3 regions of the Ectobacillus sp. OTK genome follow, and region 3 is predicted to be linked to each of the others. Evidence: riboswitches for the same ligand, from Rfam matches in the RefSeq annotation. Region 3 holds a riboswitch; each other region holds the start of a gene.
The links. A riboswitch is a leader RNA that binds a small molecule or an ion and turns the genes downstream of it on or off. The one in region 3 is predicted to bind lysine.
Positions count from the first base shown of each region.

Region 1: another riboswitch for lysine. It lies ahead of lysA (diaminopimelate decarboxylase); the one in region 3 lies ahead of AC6HZ4_RS03885 (amino acid permease).
Region 2: another riboswitch for lysine. It lies ahead of AC6HZ4_RS21405 (amino acid permease); the one in region 3 lies ahead of AC6HZ4_RS03885 (amino acid permease).

Region 1 covers NZ_AP048547.1:2,242,890-2,248,467, reverse strand. Annotated here, with positions in the region: gene lysA (diaminopimelate decarboxylase) at 322-1,638, opposite strand; lysine riboswitch at 1,842-2,022, opposite strand; gene AC6HZ4_RS10905 (DUF3888 domain-containing protein) at 2,181-2,576, opposite strand; gene AC6HZ4_RS10900 (LTA synthase family protein) at 2,802-4,688, shown strand; gene pssA (CDP-diacylglycerol--serine O-phosphatidyltransferase) at 4,953-5,578, shown strand, end outside.
Region 2 covers NZ_AP048547.1:4,307,244-4,312,821, reverse strand. Annotated here, with positions in the region: gene AC6HZ4_RS21415 (NAD(P)H-dependent oxidoreductase) at 1-152, shown strand, start outside; gene AC6HZ4_RS21410 (DMT family transporter) at 269-1,246, shown strand; gene AC6HZ4_RS21405 (amino acid permease) at 1,689-3,143, opposite strand; lysine riboswitch at 3,243-3,432, opposite strand; gene sigK (RNA polymerase sporulation sigma factor SigK) at 3,674-4,387, shown strand; gene pssA (CDP-diacylglycerol--serine O-phosphatidyltransferase) at 4,433-4,972, opposite strand; gene AC6HZ4_RS21390 (phosphatidylserine decarboxylase) at 5,078-5,578, shown strand, end outside.
Region 3 covers NZ_AP048547.1:768,205-773,782, reverse strand. Annotated here, with positions in the region: gene AC6HZ4_RS03895 (SIS domain-containing protein) at 1-456, opposite strand, end outside; gene AC6HZ4_RS03890 (ABC transporter ATP-binding protein) at 656-1,762, opposite strand; gene AC6HZ4_RS03885 (amino acid permease) at 1,969-3,393, opposite strand; lysine riboswitch at 3,526-3,703, opposite strand; partial or broken gene AC6HZ4_RS03880 (catalase) at 4,100-4,273, shown strand; gene AC6HZ4_RS03875 (alpha/beta hydrolase family protein) at 4,456-5,301, shown strand; gene AC6HZ4_RS03870 (hypothetical protein) at 5,294-5,578, opposite strand, start outside.

The DNA of each region.
Region 1 (5,578 bases), 1.5 Mb from region 3:
TTTTTAAGGAATTTTTGAAAATATGAAAATATGATAAATGCAGTAAGTACCCGATTCGTATTTTGTTTATTGACATAAAAATACAGGAATTTCACTATTTCTTAAGAAAAAATCTACCATAAGAGTCTTCTTGTCATTAATTTTCCCCGTTTTCGTAAAACAATACTTTCTCTTACAATATAAAAGGATAATTCCGAGTAAATGAATAGGTAACTTGCTTATTGCCGTATGAGGCAAAGATAGCTATGGGAGATTTGCTTACAAAAACAGGCGAACAACGTACTGTTGTCCGCCTGCTTTTCAGTTATTCTCATCTTGCTTTCATACAAGCTCGCTTGCACGAATACGATCCTTTTGCACAAGATCTTCTAATGTTTCCCGCTCTACAACAACCTGCGCTTTACCATCCTTTACAAATACAACAGCAGGGCGCGCGATGCGGTTATAGTTATTTGCCATCGAATATCCGTACGCCCCTGTGCAGGAAATCGCAAGTAAATCACGTGATGCCGCTTCTGGAAGCTTTATATCCCAAAGCAGCATATCGCCGCTCTCACAGCACTTCCCGGCAATCGATACAACTTCCTCTGGCTCTTCATTCGCTCGATTTGCCAAAATTGCCTCATACTTCGCACCGTACAATGCAGGGCGAATGTTATCTGTCATTCCCCCATCCACGGCCACGTATTTGCGAATGCCTGGGATGTCCTTAATGGAACCGATTGTATACAGAGTTGTGCCAGCATCACCGACAATGCTGCGACCCGGCTCAATCCAAATTTCCGGCAGAGGATAATTGCGCTTCGTAAACTGCTCGCGCACCGCATCCGTCATCTCTTTAATATATTGTACAGCTGGAAGAGGTGTGTCACCTTCTGTATAGCGAATGCCAAAGCCGCCGCCAAGATTTAAAATTGGCATTGTATGTCCTGTTTCAGAACGAACATCGTCTACAAAGGCTGCTAATACTTCAACAGCACGAACAAATCCATCTGTTTCAAAAATTTGAGAACCGATATGAGAATGGATTCCAAGTACATTGTAGTACGGCTTCGATACCGCATGCTTTACCGCCTGCAGCGCCTGCCCGCTAGAAACGCCAAAGCCAAATTTTGAATCATCCTGGCCTGTCGTAATATATTCATGCGTATGTGCCTCAACACCAGGCGTTACACGAAGCAAAATATTCACCTTTTGCTCACGGTCTTTTGCTAAATCATGCAGAACCTCCAGCTCAAAGAAGTTATCTACAACGAAGCAGCCAATATTTGCTTCAAGTGCCATTACCAGCTCTTCTTCTGTCTTATTGTTACCGTGAAAATGAATGCGTTCTGCAGGAAAGCCTGCTTGCAGCGCCGTATACAATTCTCCTCCAGATACAACATCTAAAGACATATTTTCCTCTGCAGCTAAACGGCTCATTTCCATGCACAAAAACGCCTTGCTTGCGTATGCTACTTGATAGGAAAAGCCGCTTTCCTGAAACGCACGGTTATAAGCACGACATTTTTCCCGAATTAATGCTTCATCATATACATAAAGCGGTGTGCCGTATGTTTTTGCCAATTCCGTCGTGTCACAGCCTCCGATTTCTAAATGTCCTTTGTCGTTAATTCTGCTTGTGCCGTGCAAATACATCTAAATTTCCCCCTTATCTATACGTTCTGCAACCCATATCCATTTCTCCAAAGAAAAAGGAAACAGTGAAGCTAAGAACACGATCCGTTTCATTTGTATAAACAAAAAACGCGCCGAACTTCTATGTTCACACGCGCTTCTTACAGAAAATGACAACTTAAACTATGCATCCTACATATTTTCATATAAGAAACCGCATCAGCATCTCTAATAGCTCCCCACAAGATGAACTTGTGACAGTTCTACACTTATTCAGTGCAGACCCAGCAGCAAAACATGGCAGCTGTTTTGCCGCTTCGGCAGTTATCCCTTTCGTGCTGTGTTCTTTAATCCTGCACGATTTCGCACAGCCTACTCTTGATTTCTGCAGCCTCTATTTGCGAGAACAGATGAGGCTGTTGTATTTATTTTTGATGATATTAAAGATAGCAGAGGAAAATGCACATTGTCAAATATTTTTTCAATATTCCATTCACATTTATGTAGAAAAATGAAATATTATGCATTCTTCCTAGAAGCAGGCACAAAAGTCTCTCTCTTTCTTACACTGGCTTTCGACATGCTAGCTTTGTGTTATCAGGCAAGCGCTTTACATTCGTGTTTTTCACTTCCCAGTCCCCTTGCTCATTATCAAACGTAATCGTTACCTTCTCAAAAGGAGGCTCCGGTTTTCCATATGGCTTCTGTTCATACGTAATCACCTCAATAGAAGATCGAAATAAGTACGTACCACTGTAAAGCTTCTTCATCTCTGCAATTTTCGGACAGTCATACTTCTTTTGCACTCCATAATGCTTTTGAATCTCCTCATTGATTTGTGGAAATAGCACAGAATAAAAAGCATCCTCAAGCATAGGAAGTGATGGGGCATTTGCCGATGCTGCCGAACTGCTATATAAGAAAAAGCATAAGATTGCAACACATATTCGTTTATTCATTGTCTTCCTCCAAATCTTCACATATGTAACTATTGTGCCCAATCCATATTTTTTCATAGAAGTGTACAAAAACATCCACAACACCTAATTGTTTTTATATAATAATTAACGTAGTAGAAGCTAAGGAAAGCAGAACGCTGAGAATAGAGCATGTCCCTGCTTACATATATATGTATAGATAATAAAAAAGCCATTTGACAGTCTCATCGGAGAGGAGCTTGAATTATGAATGAATTATTGAAGAAGGTGCGCTTTACTCTTTTAGCGGTCATCCTTCTTTGGATAAAAACCTATGTTGTGTATAAGCTTGCGTTTGATATAAGCATCGAGAATCCGTTTGAGGAAATCATTCTATTTATAAATTCAGTCAGCACGCTTCTATTGTTTCTTGGAGTTGCCCTATTAGCAAATACATACCGAAACGCTTATGTCATGCTCATTAGCTTTCTTTTGTCTGTATTGTTATTTTCAAATGCAGTATTTTATGGCTTCTTCAATGATTTTGTAACGTTGCCTGTCATATTTCAAACGAATAACATGGCAGATCTTGGAACAAGCATCCGTGAATTGATGACATACAAAACATTATTCATGTTTTTCGATCTCTTTATTTTGTTATTCATTTCCCGAAAGTTCCCGCGCTTTGCCGATGTCTCTCCTCTCACGAAAAAAGAGAAATCTATTTATTTCTTTTGGGCAGCCGCATTGTTTTTATTTCATGTAACAGTGGCTGAAGTCTATAAGCCGCAGTTATTTGCCCGTTCGTTTGATAGAAAGATGATTGTCAAAAATCTCGGCCTATACACGTACCATCTATATGATATTGTCCTGCAATCCAGATCATCAGCACAGCGAGTGTTTGCAAGCAGCAATAAGTTTGCGGAAATTGAAAACTATGTAAAAGTAAAGGACAAAGGAGCCAATTTAGACGTATTCGGTGCTGCTAAGGGGAGAAATGTAATTTTAATTTCCATGGAGTCTACGCAAAGCTTTGTCATCAATCGAAAAGTAAATGGTGAGGAAATTACTCCATTTCTAAACAAATTTATCAAAGAAAGCTATTATTTTGACCAGTTTTATCACCAAACAGGTCAAGGCAAAACATCGGATGCCGAGTTTATTATTGAAAATTCGCTTTATCCGCTTGATCGCGGCTCCGTATTTTTTACACATTTTAATAATGAATATACAGCAACGCCTGAAATATTAAAGGACTACGGGTACTTTTCAGCTGTGTTCCATTCTAACGATAAAACATTTTGGAATCGCGACCTTATGTACCCGTCACTTGGATATGATCGATATTACAATCAACACGATTTCGTTGGCACGCAGCAAAATTCTGTCGGCTGGGGACTAAAGGATAAGGACTTCTTTGAACAATCCATCGCGTATTTAAAGTCGATGCCGCAGCCATTTTATACAAAGTTTATTACACTAACAAATCATTTTCCATTTACACTTGACCCGAAAGATCGGCTCATTGAGGAGTATGATTCAGAGAGTGAGATTGTAAATCGATATTTGCCAACCGTACGGTACACAGATGAAGCAATTAAATATTTTATACAGCGCCTGAAGGAAGAGGGATTATATGACAATACGGTGATTGTTATTTATGGAGATCATTATGGTATTTCTGAAAATCATAATGCGGCTGTGGCACAGCTTCTTGGCAAAACTGAAATCACACCTGTTGATTCGATACAACTGCAACGCGTTCCTCTTATTATCCATGTTCCAGGGCAGTCTGGACAGGTGATTTCCAAAGTGTCTGGACAAATTGACGTAAAGCCGACTCTCCTTCATCTTCTTGGTATTTCAACAACAAAGAGTACGGAGTTTGGAACAGATTTATTTATTACAGAAAAAGATCCGATTGTTGTTATGCGCGACGGCAGTTTCATCACAAATGATTACGTATATACGAAAAATGTTTGCTATCAGAAACAGACAGGCGAGCTAATTGAAGAACAACTATGTGAACCATATGAACAAAAAGCCAAACTGGAGCTGAGGAATTCAGATAAGCTTATTTACGGAGATTTACTTCGCTTCGACCCTAGCAACAAACGAAATACAGGAACGATGACAACAACATTCGAGGAATAAATATCTTCTTGCACTGCTTGTCATGAGGTGACGGAAATAGGAAGCATCCCTGTTCCGTCACCTCTTTTTCACCTTGCACAGGATTCCTATTTTTACGTTTTGCTTTCAGCGATATGCATAAAGCAGACAAATCAACAGACAAATCAAATACGTTTTTTCCATCTCGGGAATTTTATGGTATGCACTTCTAAAAGTGTGTTATGATAAATTGGATACTGTCATACACTAAATAAGAAAATTAAAAAGAAAGCAAGGGATCACACATTGTACAGAGCAGCCATTCCGAATTTATTTACGCTCGGAAATTTATACAGCGGTTTTTTATCCATTGGCTACGCCTCTATCGGACATTACAGATCAGCTGCCATTCTCGTGTTAATTGGAATGATGCTTGATAGTCTCGACGGACGGATTGCCCGCTTGCTGCGAGTTGATTCTCCTCTCGGAAAAGAACTTGATTCTCTCGCAGATGTAGTGACATTTGGAGCAGCACCTGCTCTCTTAGTGTACTACACCTCTTTTTCACAATACGGCGTTGCTGGATTGTACATAGCCGGGCTATTTCCCCTATTTGGTGCTTACCGCTTGGCAAGGTTTAACGTAACACCGACTGCAACATCTTTAAAATATTTCACGGGTGTTCCGATTACAGCGGCAGGAGGAATTATAGCGTTTCTTACGTTATTTTCCCACGTAATTCCAAACATTGTACTCATTCTCATTTTTATCATCTTTGCTATCTTGATGGTAAGCCGCATTCAAATTCCAAGCCTAAAAGATGTACCGATTCCAAAATACAGCATTATCGTCACGCTATTTTTGATTGCGGTTATCTTCACGCTGTATAAACGAGAGGCAAATCGCATGCCGGAGTTTTTGTTCATTGCGAT
Region 2 (5,578 bases), 2.0 Mb from region 3:
AAAACAAGGTTGAACAAATATTGAAAGAAGAAGGTATTATTACAGGAGATAATTTTGGTATCGCTTGTATGGTTGCATTTGGATATCGAGTAAATGACCCTCGTGAAAAAACACGACAAGCTATGAATAAGATTGTTGAGTGGATTGATTAAGTCACCACAAATAAATTATCGTCATTCTTTAATTTCTAAACCACTTCTAAATTTTAATTTAGGAGTGGTTTTTTGCAGGATAATTATACATTACCATGTTTCAGGAGGAAGTTGCTTTGAATCAAAATCAGATCATCAAAGGTACCATCCTATGTCTAATTACCGTCCTCTCATGGGGAGGACAATTCCCGATTGCTGGAAGTGCATTAAAACGAATAGACCCATTTTCTTTTACTGCTATGCGTTATACCGCAGTTATGGTGATTTTTGTAATTCTCCTTGCTTTGATTGAAGGAATTCACACTTTAAGATTTGAAGGGAAAGCTGGTTCTTTATGGATTTATGGTACAATCGGTTTTGCCGGATACAATTTTTTGATGTTTTGGGGACAAAAAATGGCTGGAAGTTCCGGTGCTATTTTAGCATCTATTATATTAGGTTTGATGCCGTTAATTAGTATTCTGATAATCTGGGTGTTTAAGAAGAACAGACCCCACAATTTTACACTAGGCTGTATGTTAGTCGGGTTGATTGGTACTTTACTAGTTGTTACAAAAGGTGATATTGAAGTATTTATTTCTGCTGGAAGTAATCTGATTCCGTTGTGCTGGATGCTACTCGGGGTCATTTGTTGGATTGTGTATACCTTGGGAGCTAGTCAGTTTACTGGATGGACTCCCCTTCGCTATACGACGCTGAGTTGTGTGCTTGGTACTATTTCAACAGTTATTATAGTCGTTGTCTCTACTATGATGGGGTACCTGGCAACCCCCTCATTCACTTTGGTTATGGATATTGGATGGGAATTAGGGTATATGATTGTATTTGCTGGCGTCTTAGCTGTATTTTGTTGGAATGCAGGAAATAAAGCTCTTACACCCAGTAACGGTGTTCTCTTTATAAATATTGTTCCTGTTACTACCTTTACGATTTCCATATTACAAGGATATAAGCTAACAACAGTAGAACTTATAGGTGCGCTAATTACAATTGGTTCCCTCATCATGAACAATCTGTATCAGAGAAAAATCACCAAAAAATCTATAGCAAAAGTAGAGCATTGTACTGCCAGACATGAAGTTGTAAAGAACTGATATTCTTTTCTGTGCAATAAAAACATAGGGCCATTCATTTTTTTGAGACACCACCACCGCCGGTAACTCCTCCTTCTATGATTCCACCAAAGCCAGGAACTATGCCGCCAGGAGTGTATGGTTATGTTCCACCTGTTTCTATTGGAAGCTGTATGTATAAGATGTCGTATATTTGGCCGGCGGGTGAGGGACAGGGTTTTTGGTTTTGGCCGTATTATGTAGATCAAAATTTAGCAGCAGGATATATATGGAATCCAACATATTAAACTTGGATGCCAACAGGATTTGATTTAAAATTAATTGACCTTATAACATGTTTATAAAGAAAGAGCAGCCTATTTTCATAGCTGCTCTTTCTTTTAAGCTATATTTTAGGAATAAAGTGTAAGTGCAGCTGCGTCCCTGTCTTTGCCTAAGGGCTCGCCAATCGGCGAAGCTTCCTTTATAGCTCACATTCTTCAAGAGACAACACTTTCGTTTTCTTCTTTATTTTATACCCAAGCCAAATAAGAAGGAAAACGGGCAGACCAATGTAGGAAACGAGTATACCCTTCCAATCGATGGTGCCTCCTGTAAAAGCAGAATAGTTTTGTCCTAAAATGACGACTGTACATAGCACGAAAGCAAAGATCGGACCGAACGGGAACCATGCAGCTTTATATGGCAGGTCCTTTAGGTCATATCCTTGCGCAAGATATGCTTTGCGGAAGCGATAGTGGCTAATGGCAATTCCAAGCCAGGCGATAAACCCAGACATGCCCGATGCGTTTAAAAGCCAGCTATACACAACGCCATCCCCAAATAAAGAAGCAAAAAATGCAAGAGCGCCAACTGCAGAAGTGACAATTAACGCGTTAACCGGTATACCGCGCTTGTCCAGCTTAGCAAGAAACTTCGGTGCTTTGCCTTCACGTGCTAAGTCCCAAAGCATTCGTGTTGAAGCGTACATTCCGGAGTTTCCTGCTGATAACACTGCAGTCAAAATAATTGCGTTCATGACGGATGCAGCAAAGGCAATTCCAACTTTATCAAACACGAGCGTGAATGGGCTGACTGAAATATCACCGTTGGCTAAATTCTCATTTGTATAAGGAATTAAGAGAGAGATTACGAGAATGGCCAGAACATAGAATAAAAGAATACGCCAAAATACTTGTCGAACCGCACGAGGAATATTGCGGCGCGGATCCTCTGTTTCGCCGGCTGCTACGCCTAAAAGCTCTGTCCCCTGAAAGGAGAATCCAGCAGCCATGAACACACCGAGCATTGTCATAAATCCGCCATGAAATGGAGCGTCGCCGATTGTAAAATTCTTAAAACCGACTGCTTTTCCGCCAATAATTCCAAAAATCATAAGAAACCCTGCGATTAAAAAGATAATAACAGTAACAACTTTAATTAAAGAAAACCAGTACTCTGCTTCTCCGAATCCTTTGACGGATAAATAGTTGAGGCCAAACATAACGAGTAGAAAAAGAGCACTCCATAAGAGAGAAGAGCTTTCCGGGAACCAAAACTTCATAATCATCGTGACAGCGGATAATTCAGCTGCAATTGTAATGGCCCAGTTATACCAATAATTCCAGCCAAGTGCAAATCCTAATGCAGGATCAACAAATTTCGTTGCATATGTGCTGAATGATCCGGCCACAGGCATGAATGTTGCCATTTCTGCCAAGCTGGTCATAAGGAAGTACACCATAATCCCGATAGCGAGGTAAGAAACAAGGGTTCCGCCTGGCCCGGCTGTGTGAATAGCACCGCCGCTTGCTAAAAATAAACCTGTACCAATCGTTCCGCCGAGTGAAATCATTGTTAAATGCCGTGATTTTAATCCGCGCTTTAACTCAGTTTCTGCTGGTATGACGGATGATACTGTTTTTGTTGTACGTTTCATACAAATACTCCTATTCATTCGTGATAGTGGAAGGAGCGGGGAAATAGAAAAAGCCGTCGAAGGATTGACGGCTGTTATATACTGCCCACATCATGCCTTCCGTAAGATAGCGCATCACGTTTGCCGGATTTCGCAAACGTGACAGTTCTGTCCCTGTTCGGAAACAGCCCCAGCTCATGCCCCCAGAGAGAAACACAAACTTCGGCGACTTTTCCTTTCTAACGGAGTCTATGATGTTCTCTGCATCTCATCCGTCCTACTCATAAAAGCCGCGACCTCTACCTCATCGGATTGATGAGGATTTCATATCTATGAAATTTTTAAAGACGAAATAAATTATACAAAGAACGGAAAGAAGTTGCAATAGTTTTATTAATATAGTAAGTGTCCGCAGCTTCAGTGTTTTGTAATCCACACGATATCTTCAGCCGGACTTTCTCCACTTCCTTAAAATCCCCTAGGACAAACAAGGACACCCCCGCTGCCGCATACATATAATAACGAACACCACTTTTCGCGGAGGTGAAGGGATGGGTTTACTCGCAGCAATCGGTTATATGATTAAGGAGCTCTTATTGTTTGTCTCGTACGTAAAAAACAACGCGTTTCCGCAGCCGCTTTCGCCTGACGATGAAAAAAGATACTTGGAATTAATGGAGCAGGGTGACGCGAATGCGCGCAATCTCCTCATTGAACATAACCTGCGGCTTGTGGCACACATCGTAAAGAAGTTTGAAAACACTGGGGAAGATGCAGAGGATTTAATCTCGATTGGAACGATTGGTTTAATTAAAGCGATCGAAAGCTTTTCGCAGGGAAAGGGGACGAAGCTGGCAACGTATGCGGCTCGTTGTATCGAAAATGAGATTCTGATGCACCTGCGGGCGTTAAAGAAAACAAAGAAGGATGTATCGCTTCATGATCCGATTGGTCAAGACAAAGAAGGGAATGAAATTTCTTTGATTGATATTTTGAAATCGGAATCTGAGGATGTGATTGATACGATTCAGCTCAGCATGGAGCTTGAGAAAATTAGGGAGTATATTGATGTGCTGGATGAACGCGAAAAAGAGGTCGTCGTCAATCGATTCGGTCTTGGGATGGAGAAGGAAAAGACGCAGCGGGAAATTGCGAAGGCGCTCGGTATTTCAAGAAGCTATGTGTCACGTATTGAAAAGCGTGCGCTTATGAAGATGTTTCATGAGTTTGTGCGGGCAGAGAAGGAAAAAAAGACGAGAGAGTAAAAGGAGGATTCCCCGAGGGTAAAGGCTTGTCGGGGAACCCTCCTTTTACATTTTTTTCACTTTAAAGCTGCTTACCATTAAAAAGGAAAGAAGAAGCAGAAGAAATAGAAGGGCCCAACCTGGTACGGAGCCAATTAGGAAATAGGCAAGTGTTACGAGACAGCCTGCTGCTGTAATGGGAACTCCTTGAAAATAGCCATTCGACTCGGACACATTAAAGCGTGCGAGACGAAAGGCGCCAGATGCTATGTATAATGTAGTGAAAAATACAGCTGGTGCACTATACTCATGTAATGCCCCTTGATACAGCAAAAGAGCGGGGGCTACACCGAAGGAAACGAGGTCGCACAGCGAATCGAGCTGTTTGCCAAGCTCTGATTCAATGCCTAATTTACGCGCGATCATACCATCAAAACGATCTGATAAAGCAGCCAAAAAAATAAAAATAAGAGCGAGATTTAGTTCGTTGCGGACGGTGAATAATATGGAAGCGCTTCCTAATGATAAGTTAAGCATAGTAAAGATGTTGGCAGTTTGGGCTTTGAGCTTCTTAAGTGTGGCATCTAGATTTTCTAGAAAAAACAAAGGCTGTTCACTCCTTATAGATTGAGAATAGATTTTAGAATATAATAGCAATATTGTAAAGAAGAAACACGTATTCGTAAAGACAAATTTTGGGAGGTTTCATATTTGCGGCGTACATTGTATCGATTTTTGATTGAACTAACAAACGGGCGTATCACATCATATTTGCTGCGTAAGTTTGCGCAGTCCCGCCTAAGCGCCATGATAATACCATCATATGCAAAAGTATTTCAAATACAACATGGTGAGATGGAAAAAGAATTAAAGGACTACCGTACACTGCATGAGCTGTTTACAAGAAGGCTGAAGGAGAGCGTGCGTCCTGTTGATCCTGATCCTTTAGTGATTAGCAGCCCGGTTGATGGAGTGTTTGAGGCTTACGGTCCGATTGAAGAGTCGACAGAGTTTGTTGTAAAAGGCAAGCGTTATTCTCTTGTGGATATGCTTGGCAGCGAGGAGGCGGCTTCTGTATATCGAGGCGGTACATATGTGGTACTATACTTAAGTCCAAGTCATTATCATCGGATCCATAGTCCAATTAGCGGAGTTGTACGGAAGCGATTTGAGCTGGGAAGAAAGTCCTACCCAGTTAACAGGATCGGTCTT
Region 3 (5,578 bases):
CTCAATGACATTCAATACACCAAAGACTAATTGATATAGAACGCCAAGATTTGTATCAAAAGCATCTATATCATTGCCCCACTCATATTTCAAGAAACGATCTGAGCTTTTAGCTAATGGGGACTCTGGTTCATTCGTCAATGCCACCGTATAAGCCCCTTTATTTTTCGCAAACTTAGCAGCCTCTACTGTTTCAGGAGTCGTTCCCGACATGGAGCACAAGATTACTAGAGATTCTTCCCCTAATTGACGTGGATTACGATGAATAAACTCATTTGAACTATACAAATCAGAAGCAAGCTTTGTCGCTTCACGATCTAGCACATACTTAGCTGGGTACATAATAGCAGAGGAGCCGCCGCATGCTACAAAAAATACATTGCTGATGCTCTTACTCTGCAATTCATCCAACACAACCTGCACTTGACTGTTTACATTCGCTATTGCTTTACTCATGTCTTTCCACCTCTTAATTTTCATTTTATATAACATAGCGTTTTTTAATATGTTATATAATGTTATGTTACATAATGTTTTGTTATGCGTCAATACATTTTTTTCTGAATCTTTATAATTTTTTAATTATTGAAAGCATTATCATTTGCGGTAAATTGGAAAAAACCGTTAACCATCACTCGATAAAACTTTCACTGTCTTAACGAATGGCTGCTTCTGTTTCCATATCAAAAAAATGTACTTTCATCATGTTAATAGCTAACGGTATTTGTTTACCCAATGCTAGTTCCGTTCCGCCCTTGACTCGAGCCGTTACCATAGTCTCACCTGCTATTACGTATAGAAATAATTCCGAACCCATATTTTCAATTACATCGATCTTTGCCTCAATGATAGACTTCCCGTGTAACGCTTCATCTATTTCATCGTTAATGTCTTCCGGACGGATGCCAAGGATGATTGCTTGATTAACATAGCCTTTCATACGCAGGATGTCCGCCTTTTGCTTTGGGATAGTCAGAGAAAGATGGCCATCTTTGAAATATAATTGCCCGCCCTGCTCTATAATTTGTCCGGTAAGAAAATTCATGCTTGGGGAGCCGATAAAGCTCGCAACATACTTATTTGCCGGAAAATGATAAATTTCCTTTGGGCTTGCCACCTGCTGGATCAAACCATCATACATAACTACAATACGGTCTCCCATGGTCATCGCTTCTGTTTGATCGTGCGTTACATACACAGTCGTTACGCCTAACCGTTTATGAAGTTTACTAATCTGAGTTCTCATCTGTACACGCAGCTTCGCATCAAGATTAGAAAGCGGCTCGTCCATTAAAAAAACCTTTGGCTCACGAACAATGGCTCGTCCTAATGCCACCCGTTGGCGTTGACCGCCTGACAGTTCCCTTGGCTTTCGGTCCAATAGATGCTCTAGGCCTAAAATTCCCGCCGCTTCTTTTACTCGTTTGTCAATATCCTCCTTCGGCAGTTTTCGCAGCTTTAATCCAAAGGCGATATTGTCATAAATACTCATGTGGGGATATAATGCGTAATTTTGAAACACCATAGCAATATCACGTTTTTTGGGCGGCACATCATTTATAATTTGATCGCCAATAAAAAGCTCCCCTTCAGAGATATCCTCCAATCCGGCAATCATACGCAAAGTAGTTGATTTTCCGCAGCCGGACGGCCCCACTAACACAAGAAATTCTTTTTCCGCCACCTCTAGATGAAAATCCTTAACAGTTAATGCATGATTTCCATATTTCTTTTTGACGTGATTGAATTTTAGCATGGCCATTGATTCCCTCCTATCTGCTCCCATCACCCTCAGAATTTTCCCAGCAAATTCTGTTAACCTGCTGTTAACCTATTGTAGCCTTCTATATGTTGTCATCTCAATGATGTCGCTAGATTTTCTAACAAGGAAGTTACTTTTAAACTTATATAAATAAGGGCAGCTCCAAAGGCCCAAAGCGGACGTTTAGAGCTGCCCTTTTCATCATATTAAGCAGATTTTCTATTTTTATTTTCAGATATCGCAAGATTTTTCTTCAACTGGCCGTAGAATAAAATACCGCTCGCAAGCAACAGCATACCAAATAAGAAGGTTTTCATATCCGCTGTTCCTGCCTTAATTACCCAAGCAGAGTATATAGTGGATAGAGCAGCAATAATGCCGTCAAGCACTCGCCCTTTTCCATTTTCATACGTCTCTCCCGTAATGACAAGCTTGAGTTGGAAAATAGACGAGATGAAATATGGTATTAAGTACGAAAGCGTCGCAACAACAATGACAAAATCAAACGCTGCAGAAATAGAGTTGGAAACTGTTGAGAAAATAAACAGCTGTCCAAGCAAGTTGGTCACAACAAGGGAAAATGCCGGAGTCCCATTTTTATTTTCTTTTAAAAATGCTGAGATAAACATCCCCTGCTTCGCAGCCTGATACGGCACCTCAGCGCTTAGCATCACCCAGCCAATAGTAGAACCGATTAAGCTGATAAGCCCTACTCCAGCCAGCACTTTGCCGCCGATTGGACCAAGCACAGTCGAAATCGCATCAATCAGCGGTTTATCAGAATGAATCAATGTCTCTTGATCCAGCATCCCCATGACAAGTGTACTAATACCGATATAAATTGCAAGTGCGATAAACAAACCAAGCGTAGTCGCGCGTTTCACATCGACTTGCTTCTTTGCTCTAGATGCAAATACTACTGCTGACTCAACACCGATAAATGCCCAAAGCGTTGCAACTGCCGCATTATTAATTTGTCCAAATAATCCGATCGCATTGCCTGCCTCATCCGTCTTATCAGCTACGAACGGCAGCATATTCGTTTTCTCGAATGCGAACAAACCAACGATAATAAACAGCGCAAATCCAACCACCTTTGCAGCTGTTGCCAAAAAGTTAAGTTTACCGGCATTTTCTAAACCGCGTAAAATAATAAAATGGGTTGCCCACAATAACAACGTACATACTAGGAATGTTAATGCGTTTCCTAGCTTCAACGTAAAGGAACCGGCTGTGAACAGTTCCGCTTCACTTGTAAGTACAGGGAAAAATGTAGACAAATACCCAGCAAATGTCGTAATAATTGCAATATTACCAGCCAGGTTTCCAATCCAATATCCCCAAGAAGCCATAAAGCCGGATAAAAGTGATGCCTTTGAGCCTAGCTTAAACAATTCCTTAGCGTAAATTTGCGGGCCGCCATTTAGGTTCGGCTTGCGAATCGCCAAGTTTCCGAATACTAAAGCCGTCATGAGTACACCAACTCCCGTTAAAACCCAAGCACCCATTACCCCAGCCGGGCTGGCAGCTTCTGATAAGGAACGAGGCAGCATAAAAATACCGGATCCAACCATATTCCCCACAACAAGGGATGTCAAAATCCATAAGCCAAGCTTATTGCCTTTACTCATTTATTTTTCCCCTCTCAATGTATCCTCTCGCTCAAAAGTAGATAGTTATCTGCTTTTTGCCATTGCATATTTTATATAAGCACAAAAAACACACCTTCTGACGGGTGTGAAGACAAACTTATCCGCATCAGACAAAAAGATAGTTCATCATAGCAACTCCTATGACAGTTCTGCACCTATTCGGATACAGCCCCAGCTGCTTCGGCCGGAGAACCGCAGCGCTTCGGCAGTGCTTCCTTTCCATCGCATTCATTAAGCTCTCCGGCTCTCCCGCTATGTACTCTTAAGCACCGCAACCTCTACCTCATCTTGAGCTGATGAGGAAGTATTATTTTATTATACTAATCTAGCATACACAGGGAATATCCATGCGTCAACATGAAATATTATTCCAAGTCATAAGTGCCATATATTTAGATTGTTCAACAGAACTGAAAATTCAGAAAAAACAATAAATTTTTCTTCTAAATTAAATAACTTCGCTCATTTTACCATAAAATTAACAAACTGAATTCTTATATAAAAACAAATAGTCTAGACATTTTATTATTTTAACTAACATACACACAGACTTTATCCCCTCTCAATAAAATTATATCAAAAAAATAAACGTGCGATTAAAATTACTAAAAATTGTATAACCCCCTCCTCCATGAATAAAATATCCATGTGTAATTTATAAACCTTTGGAGAAGGCGGTCTTATCATGAATCATGATCACTCAAACGAAGAAGTGCTAGGCACCTCTGTTAACGGAGTCGGAAGCTCCTCAGATTCTCGTATGGGAGAAAGTGAAACAGAAATGACACTAACAAATCGGCAAGGCCATCCCATTACGGACAATCAAAATGTTCGTACAGTTGGGAATCGAGGGCCGACAGGATCATACAAGCTATGCAGCATCTGATCAAGCTGTTGATAAATCTAAACAAATGGGTCACGAAGCAGATCCATATTAAGAACTGGGCCGTAGGTTTTCTTACGGCTCTTTTTTCTTATCCTTGCTATCGCTTCTTTTTCAAGCTATAGTACTTACAAAACAAGCATTAGAAGGAGCTCGACATGATTTACCATACTACATATATATCAGATGCATATAAAGTGAAAGGATATATTGCTTTCCCGAGCTGTTTCTCTATTTCACCGAGAGAATTGCAGAAGATGCTGGAGCAATTTTACAAGGAAGACGACCTGCCTCTTACAATGATCGCAAGCTCTATCAAAAAAGACCTGCAGCCTCTTCATTCACAAAAGTTCCCCGCCTTCATCTATTGCCGAGGCGGCATCGGAAAAGTCGGCCGCGTAAAAACCGATTGGGTAGAGCAGTTTGCAGGCCATGGATACATCGTTTTTGCTCCTTGCTATCGCGGAAATGAAGGCGGCGAAGGACGGGATGAGTTTGGCGGCGCTGAAAATGAGGATGTACTCTCCGCCTATCGTTTTTTGCGCAGCCTTCCATTTGTAGATGAAGAGCGAATTTCTATTATGGGATTCTCGCGCGGCGCCATTAATGCAGTGCTAACTGCGGCTGCGATTCCTAACATTCACACGCTAACTCTTTGGGGCGGCGTATCCGACTTGGCGCAGACATATGAAGAGCGCATAGATTTGCGAAGGATGCTCAAGCGGGTGCTTGGCGGATCGCCAGGCAAGATACCGGATGCATATGCAGCTCGCTCACCTATCCATCTAGCAGAGCGTATTACATGTCCTGTTCTTATTATGCATGGGACCAAAGATATACAAGTAGATTTTATTCATGGCTTGCGTATGTACCAAAAGCTACAGAATTTTGGACACAAGGTTGATATGCACCAATATAATGGCTTTGGACATCATCTTCCGCCTAACGTTCATAAAGAAGCATTAAACAGTATGTTTGGATGGATTAAACAACATTCTACTTGAACCTTGTTAATTGCTCCAGCATATTTTCTTTCGTTAAAATAGTAATTTGGCGTTCGCCAAATAAATCAAAATGCGGATACTCAGAGCGGTGATGAAGTGCCCTGGCAGGGATTCCATATGCCTCTCCCCATTTGATCAGCTTGTCCAAATCAGAACAACCTACCTTTGTCACTGTTCTCATTTCAGGAAATCGATCATCCAGCCAATAATGCGTCAAAAAAGCGATTTCCCCCCGCTTTACCTTCTCCTTCCACTCTTGTAATTCTTGTCTCGTAAT